Regions from separate parts of the Kitasatospora sp. NPDC056184 genome, predicted to be linked through region 1. Evidence: riboswitches for the same ligand, from Rfam matches in the RefSeq annotation. Region 1 holds a riboswitch; each other region holds the start of a gene.
What was found. A riboswitch is a leader RNA that binds a small molecule or an ion and turns the genes downstream of it on or off. The one in region 1 is predicted to bind cyclic di-AMP.
Positions count from the first base shown of each region.

Region 1 (6,127 bases):
TCTGGCCGAGGACGATCCGGCGCTGCTGGACCAGCTGCTGGCGATCCCGCAGGTCCATCTGGTGGTGGACGGCTACAACGTGACCAAGACCGGCTATCCGACGCTGCCGCTGGAGCAGCAGCGGATCCGGCTGCTGGGCGGGCTGGCCATGCTGGCGCAGCGCACCCAGGCGGAGGTCACCTGTGTGTTCGACGGCCAGGACCTGGACGTGCCGGTGATCATGGCGCCGCCGCGCGGGGTGCGGGTGCGGTTCAGCCGGACCGGGGAGACGGCGGACGAGCTGATCCGCCGGCTGGTGCGGGCCGAGCCGCAGGGGCGCCCGGTGGTGGTGGTCTCCACCGACCGGGAGGTCGCGGAGGGCGTGCGGAAGGCCGGCGCGCGCCCCGTCGCGTCGGTGCTGTTGCTGAACCGGCTGGCCCGCCCGTAACCCCTCCCGGGCGCCGGCCGGCCGGCATGACGGCTGGTCAGCGCCTGGATTGCGATGTTGTGGGAGTTCTGTGAAGTCAGGTGGGCGGTCGGGGTTCACGCGATCGGGGGAGTGGCGCGAAACGTGGATCTTCACTAGGGTCTGGCGTCAAACCTATTTTCCGGATTCTCACCCGTTCGGGTGAGGCCATTGGAAGAAGGAGCCGGTCCCTTGGCCTCCCACCGCCGTCCCAAGCAGCCGAGCCGCGCGCGGGTCTCCGTGCTCACCGCTGCCGCTGCGACCGCGGTCGCTCTCTCCGCCCAGGTCGCCGCCCACGCCGCGCCCAGCCCGTCGCCGAAGAAGGACGACGTCAAGGCGCAGATCGACCAGCTGCAGGAAGAGGCCGAGCAGGCCACCGAGAAGTACAACGGCGCCAAGGAGCGTGCCGACCAGCTGCGCAAGCAGGCGGACCAGCTCCAGGACCAGGTCGCCCGCGGCCAGGAGCAGATGACCCAGCTTCAGGCCGGGCTGGCCGAGGTGGCGGGCGAGCAGTACCGCACCGGCGGCATCGACCCGTCCGTCCAGCTGATGCTCACCTCCGACCCGTCCGGCTACCTGGACAAGGCCTCCAGCGTGCAGCAGGCCAGCTCCAGCCAGGCCGAGGCGCTCAAGGGCCTGCAGGACCAGCAGCGCCGGCTCGACCAGCAGAAGGTCGAGGCGGCCGCCGTGCTGGCCTCGCTGGACAGCACCACCAAGGACCTGAACCAGACCAAGGCCGAGGTCAACAAGAAGCTCCGGGAGGCCCAGGAGCTGCTGAACTCGCTCAGCGCCGCCGACCGGGCCGCCCTGAAGGCGGCTCAGCAGCAGGCCGACCGCGCCTCGCGCGGCAGCGAGCGCACCGACCTGGGCAGCCTGCCGCAGGCGAGCGGCATGGCCGGCGCGGCGGTCGCCAACGCGATGAGCAAGCAGGGCTCGCCCTACGGCTGGGGCGACACCGGCCCGAGCACCTTCGACTGCTCCGGCCTGATGGTCTGGGCCTACGGGAAGGCCGGCGTCTCGCTGCCGCGCACCTCGCAGGCGCAGGGCAACTACGGCACCCGGGTGCCGTCGCTGGCCGAGGCCCAGCCGGGCGACCTGATCATCTACCGCGACGACCGCAGCCACGTCGGCATGTACATCGGCAACGGCATGGTGGTCCACGCGCCGCGCACCGGTGACGTGGTGAAGGTGATGAAGGCCGACGCCATGAAGATCAACACGATCCGCCGGGTCTGACGGACCGGCACGACACGCCCGAGGGGGCCGTCGAGGCCCCTGTGATCAGCGCCACTCCCGGACGGGGGTGGCGCGGGGCGTTTCCGGCGGGGTTCGGCCACCTGACGGAGAATGATCAGCCCGACGTGGGGCTGCGATCACACTCAGTCATATTCACAAAAGAACTTGGGTATTCTTCCGACTTTTTTCTGACAAGGATTTGAACGGATCACGGATCTGTTACTAGGGTCGTGCCTCGAACCACGCACAGTCGATCACCCAGCCTGGGTGGCGGCGGGGTTCGCCGCCGAGTTCGCGAAGCAGCGGGGCGGGGCCACGAGTGGCCCGTCCGAGTGAGGACCCAGTCGTCGGGGGTCCGCTGTGGAACGGAGCCGGGGAACCACGTTCCTCCGGGGTGAATCGGCGCCAGGCCGGCCGCGCGAGCGGCGGGTGAGGCGTCGTAGGGCACGCTTCCGCCCGAACCCGTCAGCTCACCCGGTAGGCGGATGAGGAAGAAGGAGTCCGCCTTCGTGGCGTCCCATCGTCGTCCCAAGCCCGCCGGCCGCACCCGTGTCTCGATCCTGACCGGTGTCGCCGCCGCTGCCGTCGCCCTCTCCGCGCAGTCCGGCGCCCACGCCGACCCGGCACCGACCAAGGACCAGGTCAAGGAGCAGGTCGACCAGCTCAACGAGCAGGCCGAGGTCGCCACCGAGAAGTACAACGGCGCCCAGGCCAAGCAGCAGGAGCTGCAGAAGCAGGTCGCCGAGCTGCAGGACAAGGTGGCCCGTCAGCAGGCTTCGGTGACGGAGGCGCAGGGCGGCCTCGCCGAGATCGCCGGCGAGCAGTACCGCACGGGCGGCATATCGCAGACCGTCCAGCTGATGCTCTCCGCCAGCCCGGACAACTTCCTCAGCCAGGCCGACGCCCTGAACCAGGCCGGCTCCACCCAGTCCGGCGCGCTGAAGGAGCTCCAGGAGCAGCAGCGCAGGCTGGACCAGGACCGCACCGAGACCCAGGCCAAGCTCGCCGAGCTGGAGTCCACCACCCAGCAGCTGAAGAGCTCCAAGGAAGACGTCCAGGGCAAGCTGCAGAAGGCCCAGGACCTCCTCAACACGCTCACCGAGCAGGAGCGCCAGGCCATCCGCGCGGCCGAGGAGAAGGCTGCCGCCGAGGCCAAGGCGAAGGCGGACGCCGCCAAGGCCGAGGCCGCCAAGGCCAAGGCCGAGGCCGAGCGCGCCTCCCGCGACACCAACCGCAGCAACCTGAGCGCGCCGTCGTCGGCCTCCTCGGCCCCGGCCGCTGAGGCCGCCAAGCCGGCCGCGCCCGCCGCCAACGGCTCGCGCGCCGCCGCGGCGATCGCCGCCGCCGAGAGCAAGCTCGGCTCGCCGTACGTCTACGGCGCCACCGGCCCGAACTCCTTCGACTGCTCGGGCCTCACCGGCTGGGCGTACGCCCAGGCGGGCGTGTCGCTGCCGCGCACCTCGCAGGCGCAGGCCAACGCCGGCACCCAGATCGGCTCGGACATCTCCAAGGCCCAGCCCGGCGACCTGGTGATCTTCTACGGCGACCGCCACCACGTGGGCATCTACGTGGGCGGCGGCCAGGTCATCCACGCCCCGAAGCCGGGCGCGTCGGTCCGCTACGAGTCGGCCTCCAACATGCCGGTCAACACCATCGTGCGCCTCTGACCGACGGTCGGCAGGTTCCGTCAGGCCCGGTCCCCCGCGCGGGGGGCCGGGCCTGCGGCTTTCCCCGGGGCCGCCGGGGCGCTCGGTCCGCGAACCGATCTGATGTCCGACAGGTGTCCGAATATTCGGGTTCGGAGGGGTTTGGAATCGGTTGCCCGGACTCGCTAACGTCTGCCAGCGGACGCCCGCTTTCGACAGCCGCCCGCCCCGGTGCGGTGGCGGGCCGGCCCAGGATCGGAGCCGAGGTCGCATGGCCGTGCACCGCCGTTCCCCGCTGTCAGGTGCGCAGACGCTCGCCCGGGCGCTGGTGCTCACCGCGGCGGCCACCACCGCGCTGGGCGTGGCGACCTGCGGCAGCGCCCGGGCCGTTCCCGGCGCGCCGGACGCCCCGGCCGACCGCAAGGACGTCAAGGCGCAGGTGGAGCAGCTCTACGACGAGGCCGAGCAGGCCTCCGAGCGGTTCAACGCCGCCCAGGAGACCCAGCGGCGGCTCCAGCACGAGACCGGCACGCTCCAGCAGCAGATCGTCCTCGCCCAGGACGAGCTCAACCGGCTGCGCGGGGACCTCGCCACCGTGGCCGGCGCCGAGTACCGGGGCGGCGGGATGACCCGGACCGTCCAGCTGATGCTCTCCACCGACCCGGAGGGCTACCTCTCCCGGGCCCGCACCCTCGACCAGGCCGCCGAGCGGCAGAACGAGACCCTGCGCGAGCTGCTGGGCCGTCAGCGGGCGCTCGACCAGCGCCGGGCCGAGGCCACCGCCAAGCTCGCCGAGCTGGAGCAGATCCGCAAGGCGCTGGCCGAGAGCAAGCAGCAGATCCAGCAGCGGCTCGCCACGGCGCAGCGGCTGCTCAACAGCCTCGGCACCGCCGAGCGCGCCCGGCTCGCCGCCCAGGACGCCCGCGACGCGGAGCAGCGCGCCACCCGAGGCACCGACCGGCTGGACTTCGGCAGCACCCCGCCCGCCTCCGAACGCGGCGCCGCCGCGCTGGCCGCCGCGGTGCGGATGATCGGCTCGCCCTACGTGTACGGATCGACCGGGCCCAAGGCGTTCGACTGCTCCGGTCTGATGTACTGGAGCTGGCGGCAGGCCGGAGTGACCCTGCCGCGCACCTCGCAGGCCCAGGCGTACGCCGGGCAGCGGGTCAGCCTCTCCGAAGCGCGGCCGGGAGACCTGGTGATCTTCTACCGGGACATGCACCACGTCGGGATGTACGCCGGCGGCGGGGTGATCGTGCACGCCCCCTACCCGGGCGCCAAGGTCCGCTACGAGAGCGTCACCACGATGCCCGTCGCGGGGGTGATCCGGCTCTGAGCCGCCCGGATACCGCCGGCCGGCGCCCGTCCCGGCGCACCGCCCTGCTGCTCGCGGCCGGCGGGCTGGCCCAGCTGTCGCTGCCCGGGGCCGCCCCGGCGCGCCCCGCCGCCGCGGCCTCGGACGAGCACGCCGCCGTGCTGGCGCTGCTGGACGGGCGGGCCCTGGCGCTGACCGCCGGTCCGCCCGCGCTGCCGCTGCGGGCCGGGTACCGGAACCTGCTGCTCGGCCCGGTGGACGGGGCCGGGCGGTGCACCGCCACCGCCGAGCTGACCGTCGCGGTGACCGGGTACGACCGGCAGCCGGTGGTCCATCCGCGCCGGCTGGCGCTGGCCCGCTCCGCCGCCGGATGGCGGGTCGAGCGCGAGGAGGCCGCGGGGGGACCGCCGCCGCTGTGGGACCTCGGCGCCGTCCGGGCCGAGGCCGGAGCGCGCTGCCTGGTGCTCGCGGTGGACGCCGCGGACACCCCCGCCCCCGCCGGGCTCGCGGCCGTCGGCGACCGGGCGGTGGCCGCCGTCGAGGCCCTCTGGGGCACCGCCTGGGCCGGCCGGCTGCTGCTCGAACTGCCCGCCACCGGGGAGCAGTTCTCCCGGCTGCTGGCGGAGGAGCGGCCCGGCTGGTCCGGCATGGCCGCCGTCACGGTGGCCGCGCCGGGAGCACCGCTGAACGCCCCGGCCGACCGGATCCTGGTCAATCCGCAGACCTACGCGGGCCTGAGCGACTTCGGCCGGCAGGTGGTGGTCACCCACGAGGCGGTGCACGTGGCGACCCGGGCCGACACCCGCGCCTGGACGCCGCTCTGGCTCTCCGAGGGCGTCGCCGACTGGACCGGCTACGGCGACACCGGCCGGACGGCCCGGCAGATCGCCCCGGAGCTGGCCCGGGACGTCGCCGCCGGGCGGCTGCCCGCCGCGCTGCCCGAGGACGCCGCCTTCACGGCCGGCGGGGAGGGCCTGGCCCAGGTCTACGAGCAGGCCTGGCTGGCCTGTGACCTGATCGCCCGCCGGTACGGGCCGGAGCGGCTGGTGGCCCTCTACCGGGCGGTCGGCGCGGCGGGCCCGGGCGCGGACCGGCAGGCGTGGCTGGACGGGCTGCTGCGGGACCGGCTGGGCCTCGGCCTGGCCGGGTTCACCGGCCTCTGGCTGGCCGAGCTCCGGACGCTGGCGCCGTAGCGTCCCGGTGCCTCCTGGTACGTCCCGGCGCGGTCCAGAGCGCGGTCAGGGCCGGGCGCGCCGACGCTGCTCGGGCGGGGTCCGCGGTCGGTCGATGCCGTCCAGCAGGTCCTGCTCGTAGGCAATGCCCGGCCGCACCGAGAAGGCGGCCGCCGGCACCGGCTCCCGGCGGGTCAGCACCACGGTCTCCGGCAGCCGCTCGGCGCGCCGGGTGGAGCGCCAGAGCCGGACGCAGGACACCACGGTGGCGGCCAGCAGCAGCAGGTTGCGCAGGGTCAGCACGGCGATCGCG
Region 1 covers NZ_JBHJUI010000003.1:342,647-348,773, reverse strand. The annotation lists gene ACFC0B_RS09265 (NYN domain-containing protein) at 1-427, shown strand, start outside; gene ACFC0B_RS09260 (NlpC/P60 family protein) at 638-1,681, shown strand; cyclic di-AMP (ydaO/yuaA leader) riboswitch at 2,017-2,180, shown strand; gene ACFC0B_RS09255 (NlpC/P60 family protein) at 2,191-3,348, shown strand; gene ACFC0B_RS09250 (NlpC/P60 family protein) at 3,599-4,663, shown strand; gene ACFC0B_RS09245 (hypothetical protein) at 4,801-5,835, shown strand; gene ACFC0B_RS09240 (glycosyltransferase 87 family protein) at 5,881-6,127, opposite strand, start outside.

Region 2 (6,127 bases), on a different contig from region 1:
GTCCGCCTGGGCCGGCTCTCCGCCGAGCACGCCGAGCTGGTCATGGCCGGCCGCTCGCACAACGTGGCCGCGCAGGCCACCACCCTGGGCAAGCGCTTCGCGTCGATCACCGACGAGCTGCTGGTCGCCTTCCGCCGCCTGGAGGAGCTGATCGCCCGCTACCCGCTGCGCGGGATCAAGGGCCCGGTCGGCACCGCCCAGGACATGCTCGACCTGCTCGGTGGCGACACCGACAAGCTCGCCGACCTGGAGCGCCGGGTCGCCGCGCACCTCGGCTTCGAGAACGTGCTCACCAGCGTCGGCCAGGTCTACCCGCGCTCGCTGGACTTCGAGGTGCTGACCGCCCTCGTCCAGCTGGCGGCCGCGCCGTCCAGCCTGGCCAAGACCATCCGCCTGATGGCCGGCCACGAGCTGGTGACCGAGGGCTTCAAGGAGGGCCAGGTCGGCTCCTCGGCGATGCCGCACAAGATGAACACCCGCTCCTGCGAGCGCGTGAACGGCCTGGCCGTGATCCTGCGCGGCTACGCGTCGATGACCGGCGAGCTGGCCGGCGACCAGTGGAACGAGGGCGACGTCTCCTGCTCCGTGGTCCGCCGGGTCGCGCTGCCGGACGCCTTCTTCGCCTTCGACGGCCTGCTGGAGACCTTCCTGACCGTCCTCGACGAGTTCGGCGCCTTCCCGGCCGTGATCGAGGCCGAGCTGGACCGCTACCTGCCGTTCCTGGCCACCACCAAGGTGCTGATGGGCGCGGTGCGCGCGGGCGTCGGCCGGGAGACCGGGCACGAGGTCATCAAGGAGCACGCCGTCGCCTCCGCGCTCGCGATGCGGGCCGGCGCCCGGGAGAACGAGCTGCTGGACCGGCTGGCCGGCGACGACCGGATCCCGCTGGACCGGGCCGCGCTGGACGCGCTGCTGGCCGACAGGCTGTCCTTCACCGGTGCCGCCGGCGCGCAGGTCGCCGAGGTCGTCCGCCAGGTCGAGGCCGTCGCGGCCGCGTACCCGGAGGCCGCCAAGTACGCGCCGGGCGACATCCTCTGACGGACCGCCGGGCTTCTCAGGGCCCCGTCGCCGAGGAGGCGGCGGGGCCCTCGCCGTGCTCCGCCGGGACGGCGGCGGGGTGGCCGGGGTCGAGCGGCGGGCCGTTGGTGGGGCAGGTGTAGCGGCAGTCCGGCTCGGCCACCGGGTGCTCGTCCTCCGGGGCCAGCACATTGCCGTGGACGGCGACCAGCGCGGTCACCCCGCCGGCCACGAGCAGCCCGGCGCAGATCAGCATCGCGGTGCGGAAGGCGGAGTCGACCGCGTCCGGCACCCGGTAGGCGTCCCCGCTCAGGCCGGCCAGCGAGGGCAGCGCGGCGACCGCCAGCAGGCCGGCCGCCCGGGCCGCGGCGTTGTTGACCCCGCTGGCGATGCCCGCGTGCCGCACGTCCACCGCCGCCAGCACGGTGGCGGTCAGCGGTGCCACCAGCAGCACCATGCCGAAGCCCATCACCGCCACCGCGGGCAGCACGTCCGTCCAGTACGAGGCGCCGGGCCCGATCCGCAGCATCAGCAGCACGCCCACCGCGCAGAGCACCGGCCCGACGGTGAGCGGCAGCCGGGGGCCGATCCGCTTGCCCAGCCGGCCGGCCCGGGCGGACAGCACCAGCATGATCACGGTGATCGGCACCAGGGCCAGCCCGGAGACCAGCGGGGAGAAGCCGGAGACGATCTGCAGTTGCACGACCAGGAGGAAGAAGACGCCGCTGAAGGCCGCGTAGACGGCGAGGGTGACCAGGTTCACGGCGGTGAACAGCCGGGAGGAGAAGAGGCCGAGCGGCAGCATCGGCTCCGGGGTGCGGCGCTCGACCGCGATGAAGGCGGCGCCGAGCAGCAGGCCCGCGACCCCGGTGACCCAGACCGCGGCGGACACGCCCTTCCCGGCGGCGGTCAGCGCGTAGGTGACGGCGCCCAGCGCCAGGGCGGCCAGCACCGCGCCCAGCACGTCGAAGCGGCCGGTCGCGGACTCGTCCCGGCTCTCCGGCACGTGCCGGGCCGACACCGCCACCACCAGCGCCGCCAGCGGCAGGTTCAGCAGGAAGATCCAGCGCCAGCCGGGCCCGTCCACCAGCCAGCCGCCGAGCAGCGGGCCGACCGCCGCCGACACGCCGCCGAACCCCGACCAGAGGCCGACGGCCGCCGAGCGGTCGTCCGGGTGGAAGACCGCCTGGAGCATCGCCAGCGAGCCGGGGGTGAGCAGCGCGCCGCCGACGCCCTGCACGGCGCGCGCGAGGATCAGCACCTCGATGGTGGGCGCGGCGGCGCAGGCCGCGGAGGCGGCGGCGAACCAGACCACGCCGAGCAGGAAGACCCGGCGCCGGCCGTACCGGTCGCCGAGCGCGCCGCCGAGCAGGATCAGGCCCGCCAGGGTGAGCAGATACGCGTTGAGCGTCCATTGCAGGGCGTCGAGTTGGGCGCCGAGGTCGGCGCCGATCCGGGGCAGCGCGACGTTCACGACGGTTCCGTCGAGCATCGCCATGCTGGAGCCGAGCACCGTCGCCAGAAGTACCCAGCGACCCTGCGCGGTGCCCAACCGCAGGGTGCCGGCCTCGGAGGTGGCCACGGCCCATGGTGAGCCCGGTGGGGCCCACGTGACAAGGGTCACCGGGGGTGTGTCGGAGGATGCCCGTTCCGTGAGTGATCGTGTGCGTACTGATTCCGACATCGGCGCAGGGTTGCGGATCACGTGCGCACCGTCAATGGATTGTGCACGTACTGTGCATGGCTTTCCTGCGGAGCGTCACGGCATTGCGGACTTTGGTCCCGGGGCGCGGAGATCGACATTGCTTCACCCGAACGGATGGGTTTTAGTTCAGCGACCGCCCGGCGTCAGCCCGGGTGGCCACCGGGTGGAACGCCTAGTCCTGCCGCTGCCCGGTGGTACGCAACGAACTCTGTACGGCAGGAGCGGGGGACCCACAGGTAAGTCGCCGGACCCGGAATTTCCCGCGGTCCGGCTTGGGGTGAAGCCGCCATTGTGCGCGGCCGGGCAACTCCAGCCCGAACCCGACAGCTCACCTCGCAGGCGTCGGAGAGGACATTTCCATGCCCGCACAGGCTCGTCGTATCGCCCTGCCCCGCGCCGCCCGCATCGGCATCGCCACCGCTGTCACCGGTGCCGCCTTCGCCCTCCCGCTGGTGACCACCGTCACCGCCCAGGCCCACGAGGTCCCCGCCGCGAAGGCCGCCGCTCCGGCCGCCGCCCCGGCCGCGCAGTCCGCGCCGGCCGCCGCTCCGGCCGCCCCGGCCGCGCAGTCCGCGCCGGCCGCCGCTCCGGCCGCCCCGGCCGAGGAGAGCTACAAGGTCGTCGGCGGGGACACCCTGTCGAAGATCGCCACCGCGAAGAACGTCGAGGGCGGCTGGCAGGCGCTGTACGAGCACAATCGCTCGGTCGTCGGCGCCAACCCGAACCTGATCTTCCCGGGCCAGCAGCTCGCGCTCGGCACCAAGGCCGCCCCGGCCGCTCCGGCCGCCAAGCCGGCCGCGCCCGCCGCGAAGCCCGCCGCGCCCGCCACCAAGTCGGCCGCCCCGGCCGCGAAGCCGGCTGCTCCGGCCGCCAAGCCCGCCGCTCCGGCGACCAAGCCGGCCGCCCCGGCCGTCAAGCCCGCCGTCCAGCCCGTCGTCGCCCCGGTGACCGCGACCCCGGTCGTCGCCGCCACCTCCGGCTACGTCGCCCCGCTGGCCAACCCGAAGCTCGGCACCGCCTACGGCGTGGCCGGCTCGATGTGGTCCTCCGGCCACCACACCGGCGCCGACTTCGTCGCGGCCACCGGCACCCCGCTGCGCGCCATCGCGAACGGCACCGTGGTGAAGGCCGGCAACGGCGGCGCCTACGGCAACGAGGTCGAGATCAAGCTCGCCGACGGCAAGTACGCCCAGTACGCGCACCTGTCCTCGATCGGCGTCAAGGTCGGCCAGGCCGTCACCGCCGGCCAGCAGATCGGCCTCTCCGGTGCCACCGGCAACGTGACCGGCCCGCACCTGCACTTCGAGGTCCGCACCGGCTCGGAGTACGGCTCGGACATCGACCCGATCGCCTACCTGCGGGCGCACGGCGTCGCGATCTGACCCTCCGGTCGGATCCTCTCCACCACCGCTGGGTGCGGGGCGAAACGACTCCCCCGGAATGGTCATGTCGGGTGACCGCTCGACCGGGTGATCGCCGTACCTCCAGTGGATCGACGGGCGCGGGACACGCCCGTCCGGCCGGCCCGGCTCGCGAGACCTCCCTCGCGAGCCGGGCCGGCTGCCGTCGTTCACCCGTTCACCCGTTCGCCGAGCCTCCTCGAACGGGGCGGGTCCTGGTCGAACACGGCGTCAACCCGGCGGTGGTGATGCCGGATCACCCCTCGTTGCGGCCCCTTCGCCGCGCCCCCGATGCTGTCGGGCAGTCACCGCCCGACCGGACCGGCGGGCGGCACAGTCACGGCGGGTGAAGGGGGCCGGATGGCCATCCAGCGCGGGGACGCGGTCGAGGACGCGGGGCGGCGGCCGGGGGCGGGGGTGGGGGTGGACCGGCTGAAGGCGGGCTCGGTCGGGCTGCCGGGCGTGGTGTTCATGGCGGTCGCCACGGCGGCGCCGATCACCGCGATGACCGGCAACCTCCCGATCGTCATCGGCCAGGGCAACGGTGCCGGCGCGCCCGCCGCGTACGTCTTCGCGACCCTGGTGCTCACCGTCTTCTCGGTCGGCTACGTGGCGATGGCCCGTCACCTCACCGCGGCCGGGGCCTTCTACGGCTACATCTCGCACGGGCTGGGCCGGGTGCTCGGGATGGCCTCGGGGCTGCTGGCCCTGCTCGCCTACATCGTCTTCGAGGCGGCGGTGATCGGCTTCTTTGCGTACGCGCTGCGCGGGCTGGTCGCGGCGCGGTCGGGGGTGGAACTGCCCTGGGGCTGGTACGCGGCGCTCGGGCTGCTGGTGATCGCGGTGACGGCCTGGTTCGACCTGCACCTGACCGCGCGGGTGCTCGGGGTGGCGCTGGTGCTGGAGGTCGCCGTGCTGGGCGCGGTCGCGCTGGCGGTGCTGTTCACCGGTGGCGGGCCGGACGGGATCGCCGGGGAGTCGCTCGATCCGCTGAACGCCTTCCGCGGCGTGGCCGGGACGGGGACGGGCGGTGCCGGGCTGGGGATGTTCTTCGCGTTCTGCTCCTGGGTCGGCTTCGAGTCCACGGCGATGTACGGCGAGGAGTCCCGGGACCCGAAGCGGGTCGTGCCGAGGGCGACGCTGATCGCGGTGGTCGGGGTCGGGGTGTTCTACGTCTTCGTCTCCTGGATGATCGTCTCCGGCAACGGCGTGCGGCGCGCGGTCGACGTCGCCGAGGGCCTGGTCCCGGGCAAGGACGGCAACAGCCTCTTCTTCGACCCGCTCGGCGCACACCTCGGCGGCTGGGCGGTCACGGTGTTCCAGTGGCTGGTGGTGAGCGGTTCCTTCGCCTGCGCGATGGCCTTCCACCAGTGCGCGGCCCGGTACCTGTACGCGATCGGGCGCGAGGGCTTCCTCCACCCCGCGCTCGGACGCACCCATCCGCGGCACGGCTCGCCGCACGTCGCCTCGCTGGTCCAGTCGGTGGTCGCGGCGGCGCTGGTGGCCGGGTTCCTGGCAGCCGGGATGGACCCGTACGCGCACCTCTACACGCTGCTGGCGCTGCTGGGGACGATGGCGATCCTGATCGTGCAGACGCTCTGCTCGTTCGCGGTGGTCGGGTGGTTCCACGTGCAGGGGCGGCACCCGGAGACCCGGCACTGGTTCCGGACGCTGGTCGCGCCGCTGGTCGGCGGCGTGGCGATGGCGGGGGTGGTGGCCCTGCTGGTGGTCAACAGGGGCGCCGCCGCCGGGGCGGCCGCCGGCAAGCTGCTCTTCCGGCTGATCCCGTACCTGGTGATCGGCACCTTCCTGGGCGGGACCGGGCTGGCCCTGTGGATGCGCGCCCGCCGGCCGGAGCGGTACGCCCGGATGGGGCGGATCGTCCTGGAGGACGCGGTGGAGCGCTCCGACGACGCCGCCCCGGTGCAGGCCTGACGGCGTGTCGGCCGCCGGTGCCTCAGCGGTGGCGGGCGGGCAGCACCTGCTCGGCGGCGGCCACCAGCTG
Region 2 covers NZ_JBHJUI010000014.1:35,741-41,867, forward strand. The annotation lists gene purB (adenylosuccinate lyase) at 1-1,038, shown strand, start outside; gene ACFC0B_RS26115 (MFS transporter) at 1,055-2,701, opposite strand; cyclic di-AMP (ydaO/yuaA leader) riboswitch at 2,912-3,079, shown strand; gene ACFC0B_RS26120 (peptidoglycan DD-metalloendopeptidase family protein) at 3,082-4,104, shown strand; gene ACFC0B_RS26125 (APC family permease) at 4,483-6,057, shown strand; gene ACFC0B_RS26130 (DUF2470 domain-containing protein) at 6,080-6,127, opposite strand, start outside.
Region 2: it holds a riboswitch for cyclic di-AMP, as region 1 does, so the genes downstream of both, ACFC0B_RS26120 (peptidoglycan DD-metalloendopeptidase family protein) here and ACFC0B_RS09255 (NlpC/P60 family protein) in region 1, are expected to answer to the same signal.

Region 3 (6,127 bases), on a different contig from region 1:
CTCAGCCCGACGCCGCCCGTCCGCCCCTGTTCACCTGGGAGTTCGCCGCCGATCCGTACCCCGCGTACGCGTGGCTGCGCGAGCACGAGCCGGTGCACCGGACCACCCTGCCGAGCGGGGTGGAGGCCTGGCTGGTCACCCGGTACGCGGACGCCCGGCAGGCGCTGGCGGACGGTCGGCTCTCCAAGAACCCGGTCCACCACAGCGAGCAGGCCCACCGCACCGGCCGCGTCGGCATCCCGGGCGAGCGCCAGGCCGACCTGATGACCCATCTGCTGAACATCGACCCGCCGGACCACACCCGGCTGCGCCGCCTGGTGTCCAAGGCGTTCACCCCGCGCCGGGTGGCGGCCTTCGAGCCGCGGGTGCAGCAGCTGACCGACCGGCTGATCGACGGCTTCGCGGCGCGCGGCTCCGCCGACCTCATCCACGAGTTCGCGTTCCCGCTCCCCATCTACGCGATCTGCGACCTGCTCGGGGTGCCGGCCGAGGACCAGGACGACCTGCGGGACTGGGCGGGCGCGATGATCCGCCACCACGGCGGGCAGCGCGGCGGCGTGGGCCGCGCGGTGAAGAAGATCCGCGCCTACCTGCTGGAGCTGATCCACCGCAAGCGGGCTGACCTCGGCGACGACCTGATCTCGGGGCTGATCCGGGCCGGCGACCACGGCGAGCACCTGACCGAGAACGAGGCGGCGGCGATGGCCTTCATCCTGCTGTTCGCCGGCTTCGAAACCACCATCAACCTGATCGGCAACGGGTGCTTCGCCCTGTTCCGGCACCTGGAGCAGCGCCGGCTGCTCCAGGAGTCCGTCGGGCGCGGCGAGAGCGCGCTGCTGGAGACCGGGATCGAGGAACTCCTGCGCTACGACGGGCCGGTGGAGCTGGCCACCTGGCGGTTCGCGACCAGCCCGCTGACCATCGGCGGGGTGCGGATCCCGGTCGGCGACCCGGTGCTGGTGGTGCTCGCGGCGGCGGACCGGGACCCGGCGCGGTTCGCCGCCGAGAACACCCTGGACCTGGCCCGGGCCGACAATCCGCACCTGGGGTTCGGCCACGGCATCCACTACTGCATCGGCGCGCCGCTGGCGCGGCTGGAGGGACGGGCCGCGCTGGCCACCCTGCTGACCCGGCTGCCGGACCTGCGGCTCGCCGCGGACCCCGGGGACCTGCGCTGGCGCGGTGGTCTGATCATGCGGGGACTCCGTGAACTTCCGGTGGAATTCACGCCGGAGAAAGCGTCCGTCGAGGAGGCTCCGAACACCCGTTCCGAGGGCTGACGGACCGGCACAACACGCTGACGGGCACTCTCCGTTGCGCGTTTACCGGGGGTCTGAACCACCCTCAATCCGGACATACCTCCTCGGTTGGTAGGCAATCCATCACATGACGTGATGTCCATGTGATATCTGCGATATGAGCTTGTGATTGCTCTGAAGATCTGTCTAGTCTCCGTGGAGTTCGCAGCTGCGAACCTCGTCCGCGGAACGCCGAGTCCTGCCCGCCGCGACACGGGACACCGACCAGAACCCTGGGCAGGGGCGGGGGACCCAGGTTTTGCGCCGTCTCCCACGGCTAGGGGTGAAGCCGCCTCCGCGCGGCCGGGCCACCTCCCGGTCCGAACCCGACAGCTCACCTCGCAGGCGTGCGGAGAGGGACCCCTTCATGCTGTTCGTTGGAACCGGTCGTCACCGTCGCCGTACCCAGGCCGAGAAGGCCATCGCCGTCGCCGGTGTCGCCGGCGTCGGACTGGCGATGCCGATCCTGAGCGCCACCGGCGCCTCCGCCGCCCCGGTCTCCACCTGGGACGCGGTCGCCCAGTGCGAGGCCGGCGGCAACTGGAGCATCAACACCGGCAACGGCTTCTACGGCGGCCTCCAGTTCACCTCCAGCACCTGGAAGGCGTACGGCGGCACCGCCTACGCGCCGCAGGCCAACCAGGCCTCGAAGGCCCAGCAGATCTCGGTCGCCGAGAAGGTCCTCGCCTCGCAGGGCCCGGGCGCCTGGCCGGTCTGCTCCAAGAAGGCCGGCCTGAGCAAGGGCGGCGCCCCGGCGGCGGTCGACACCGCGGCGGCCGCCGAGCCGGCCGCCCCGAAGCCGCAGGCCCAGCCGCAGCAGCAGACCCCGAAGCCCGCCGCCCCGAAGCCGGCCGCCGCCCCGAAGCCGCAGGCCCAGCCGCAGCAGCAGGCCGCCAAGCCGCAGGCCCGGCAGTACGCGCCGCAGAGCGCCCAGCAGGCTCCGCAGGCCCAGCAGCAGGTCCAGCAGCAGGCCCCGCAGTCCCCGGCCTTCTCCGGCAAGGCCGGCTGGGACGCCGACGCCAAGGTCTTCTGGTACCAGAACAACGGCGCCTGGTACTGGACCAGCCACCAGAGCGTCTACCAGCAGTACGCCGGCCAGCCGGCCGCCCAGGCCGCCCCCGCCGCGCAGCAGCAGTCGGCCGGCCACGGCTACACCGTCCGCTCCGGCGACACCCTCGCCGGGATCGCCACCGCCCAGGGCGTCTCCGGCGGCTGGCAGGCGCTCTACGACGGCAACCGCGGCACCGTCGGCGCCGACCCGAACCTGATCGTCCCGGGCCAGGTCCTGACCCTCGGCTGACGACCGCTCCGACCGGACGGACGAAGGGGGGCCGATCGGCCCCCCTTCGTCCGCATCCGGACCCCTCCGGTCGGGCAACCAGGTGAACTACCGGTGGGTAGCGAGGCCACACGCTGAGACGGAACCGAGGTCGACGTGGCCCGGACAGCCCGTGCGGTTAGGCTCTGGTCGTAACGACTCCGCAATCGTCCGGCCGACCGCACCCCACCGTCGGCCGAACCTGCTTCCGCTAGGAGATGCCTCGTGCCGTCCATCGATGTCGTCGTCGCCCGTGAGATTCTCGACTCGCGCGGCAACCCCACGGTCGAGGTCGAGGTCGGCCTCGACGACGGCAGCACCGGCCGTGCCGCCGTCCCGTCGGGTGCCTCCACCGGTGCCTTCGAGGCGCTGGAGCTCCGCGACGGTGACAAGAACCGCTACTTCGGCAAGGGCGTGGAGAAGGCCGTCCTGGCCGTCATCGAGCAGATCGGCCCCGAGCTGGTCGGCTACGACGCCACCGAGCAGCGCCTGATCGACCAGGCCATGCTCGACCTGGACGCCACCCCGGACAAGTCCTCGCTCGGCGCCAACGCCATCCTGGGCGTCTCGCTGGCCGTCGCGCACGCCGCCTCCGAGGCCAGCGACCTGCCGCTGTTCCGCTACCTGGGCGGCCCGAACGCGCACGTCCTGCCGGTCCCGATGATGAACATCCTCAACGGCGGCTCGCACGCGGACTCCAACGTCGACATCCAGGAGTTCATGATCGCCCCGATCGGCGCGGAGTCCTTCTCCGAGGCCGTCCGCTGGGGCGTCGAGGTCTACCACACCCTCAAGGGCGTGCTGAAGGAGCGCGGTCTGTCGACCGGCCTGGGCGACGAGGGCGGCTTCGCCCCGAACCTGGACTCCAACCGCGAGGCCCTGGACCTCATCGTCGAGGCCATCCAGAAGGCCGGCTACGTGCCGGGCAAGGACGTCGCGCTCGCCCTGGACGTCGCCTCCTCCGAGTTCTACGAGGACGGCGCCTACCAGTTCGAGGGCAAGGCGCTCACCGCCGCCGAGCTCATCGAGTACTACGCCGGCCTGGTCGCCGCCTACCCGCTGGTCTCCATCGAGGACCCGCTGGACGAGTCGGACTGGGACGGCTGGAAGGCCATGACCGAGAAGCTGGGCGACAAGGTCCAGCTGGTCGGCGACGACCTGTTCGTCACCAACCCGGCCCGCCTGGCCCGCGGCATCGAGACCGGCACCGCCAACGCGCTGCTGGTGAAGGTCAACCAGATCGGCTCGCTGACCGAGACCCTGGACGCCGTCGAGCTGGCCCAGCGCAACGGCTACCGCTGCATGATGTCGCACCGCTCCGGCGAGACCGAGGACGTCACCATCGCCGACCTGGCCGTCGCCACCAACTGCGGCCAGATCAAGACCGGCGCCCCGGCCCGCTCCGAGCGCGTCGCCAAGTACAACCAGCTGCTGCGCATCGAGGAGATCCTCGACGACGCCGCCGAGTACGCCGGCCGCGGCGCCTTCCCGCGGTTCAAGCACGAGGGCTGAGCCCGACCGGCGGCGCCCGGCCGGTATCGCCCGGACGCCCGGTAGCGCACGCCTGACCGGTGCCCCGCCGTTCACCCCGTAGGGTGGACGGCGGGGCACCGTCGCGACCAGGAGGGGACACCGGAGATGGCAGGCTGGAGGATCCCGGGCTTGGCGGCCCGGCCTCGGTTCACGAGCCGGGCGACCGTCCTCGTGCTGGTGCTCTGCTCCCTGGTGGCGATCCTGGCCTATCCGACGCGGCAGTTCATCTCGCAGCGCTCGGAGATCTCGGCCCAGCGCGCCCGGGCCGAGCACGCCCGGCAGCAGGTCGAGCAGCTGCGCCGGGAGAAGGCCCGCTGGCAGGACCCGGAGTACGTCAAGGCCCAGGCCCGCACCCGGCTGCACTACGCGATGCCGGGGGAGACCCCGTACATCGCGGTGGACCCGGCGGGCCAGGACGCGGCGAAGTCCGCGCTGGGCGCTCCGCCGCCCGCGGCGGGCCCGGCGGCCGGTCCGGCCGAGCCGGCCCGGCCCTGGTACGCCAGCGTCTGGGACTCCGTCGACGCCGCCGCCGCGCCGGTGGCCGCCGCGCCCCCGGCCCCCGCCGCCCCGGGGCAGCCCGCCCCTCCCTCACCACCCGCCCCCGCCCCCGCTGGAGACAGCTCCTCCCATGACCACTGAGAACCACCCCACCGTCTCCGACGAGGACGTCGCGGCGATCGCCGCACAGCTCGGCCGGGTCCCGCGCGGCCTGCGCGGTGTGGCCCACCGCTGCCCGTGCGGCAACCCGGACGTCGTGGAGACGGCCCCCCGGCTGCCGGACGGCACGCCGTTCCCGACGCTCTACTACCTGACCTGCCCCAAGGCCGCCTCGCTGATCGGCACCCTGGAGGCGGACGGCGTGATGAAGGACCAGAGCGCCCGGCTCGCCGAGGACCCCGAGCTGGCCGCGGCGTACCAGAAGGCGCACGAGGACTACATCGCCCGCCGCGACGCCATCGAGGTGCTGGAGGGCTTCCCGAGCGCCGGCGGCATGCCGGACCGGGTCAAGTGCCTGCACGTGCTGGTCGGCCACTCGCTGGCGGCCGGCGAGGGCGTCAACCCGCTCGGCGACGAGGCGCTCGGCATGCTGGAGGACTGGTGGGCCAAGGGCCCGTGCGTCTCCGCCGAGGAGGTCGCGGCCGCCGGCGAGCGGGTGGCCCGCAACCGGGCCAAGGAGCAGGACCACGAGGCCGTGATCGCGGCCAAGGAGCAGAAGACCGCCGACCGCGCCGCCAAGCGGGCCGCGCAGGAGGCGGACGAGGCGGGGGAGGACGGCGCATGAGCACCACCCGGGTGGCCGCGATCGACTGCGGGACCAACTCGATCCGGCTGCTGGTCGCCGACCTCGACCCGGAGACCGGCGCGATCACCGACCTCGACCGGCGGATGATCATCAACCGGCTCGGCCAGGGCGTGGACCGCACCGGCCGGCTGCACCCGGACGCGCTGGCGCGCACCTTCGCCGCCTGCCGGGAGTACGCCGAGGTGATCGCCGGCTTCGGGGTGGGGCCGGAGCGGATCCGCTTCGTCGCCACCAGCGCCTCCCGGGACGCCGAGAACAGCGCCGAGTACGTCGACGGCGTGCGGGCGGCCCTGGGCGTCGAGCCCGAGGTGGTCAGCGGCGAGGAGGAGGCGCACCTGTCCTTCACCGGCGCCACCAAGGAGCTCACCGGCGGTCAGTTCCCGGCCCCGTACCTGGTCTTCGACCTGGGCGGCGGTTCGACCGAGTTCGTGCTCGGTGCCGAGGACGTGCGGGCGGCGCGCTCGGTGGACATCGGCTGCGTCCGGCTGACCGAGCGGCACTTCGGCGGCGCCGAACTGCCCTCGGACGAGCAGATCGCGGAGGCCCGGGCGCACGTGCGGGCGGAGCTGGACCGGGCCGAGGAGGCCGTCCCGCTGACCGGCGCGGCCACCCTGGTCGGCCTGGCCGGCACGGTCACCACGATCTCGGCGATCGCCCAGGACCTGCCCCGGTACG
Region 3 covers NZ_JBHJUI010000020.1:124,263-130,389, reverse strand. The annotation lists gene ACFC0B_RS31035 (cytochrome P450) at 1-1,280, shown strand, start outside; cyclic di-AMP (ydaO/yuaA leader) riboswitch at 1,512-1,660, shown strand; gene ACFC0B_RS31030 (transglycosylase family protein) at 1,666-2,598, shown strand; gene eno (phosphopyruvate hydratase) at 2,842-4,128, shown strand; gene ACFC0B_RS31020 (septum formation initiator family protein) at 4,279-4,788, shown strand; gene ACFC0B_RS31015 (DUF501 domain-containing protein) at 4,760-5,431, shown strand; gene ACFC0B_RS31010 (exopolyphosphatase) at 5,428-6,127, shown strand, end outside.
Region 3: it holds a riboswitch for cyclic di-AMP, as region 1 does, so the genes downstream of both, ACFC0B_RS31030 (transglycosylase family protein) here and ACFC0B_RS09255 (NlpC/P60 family protein) in region 1, are expected to answer to the same signal.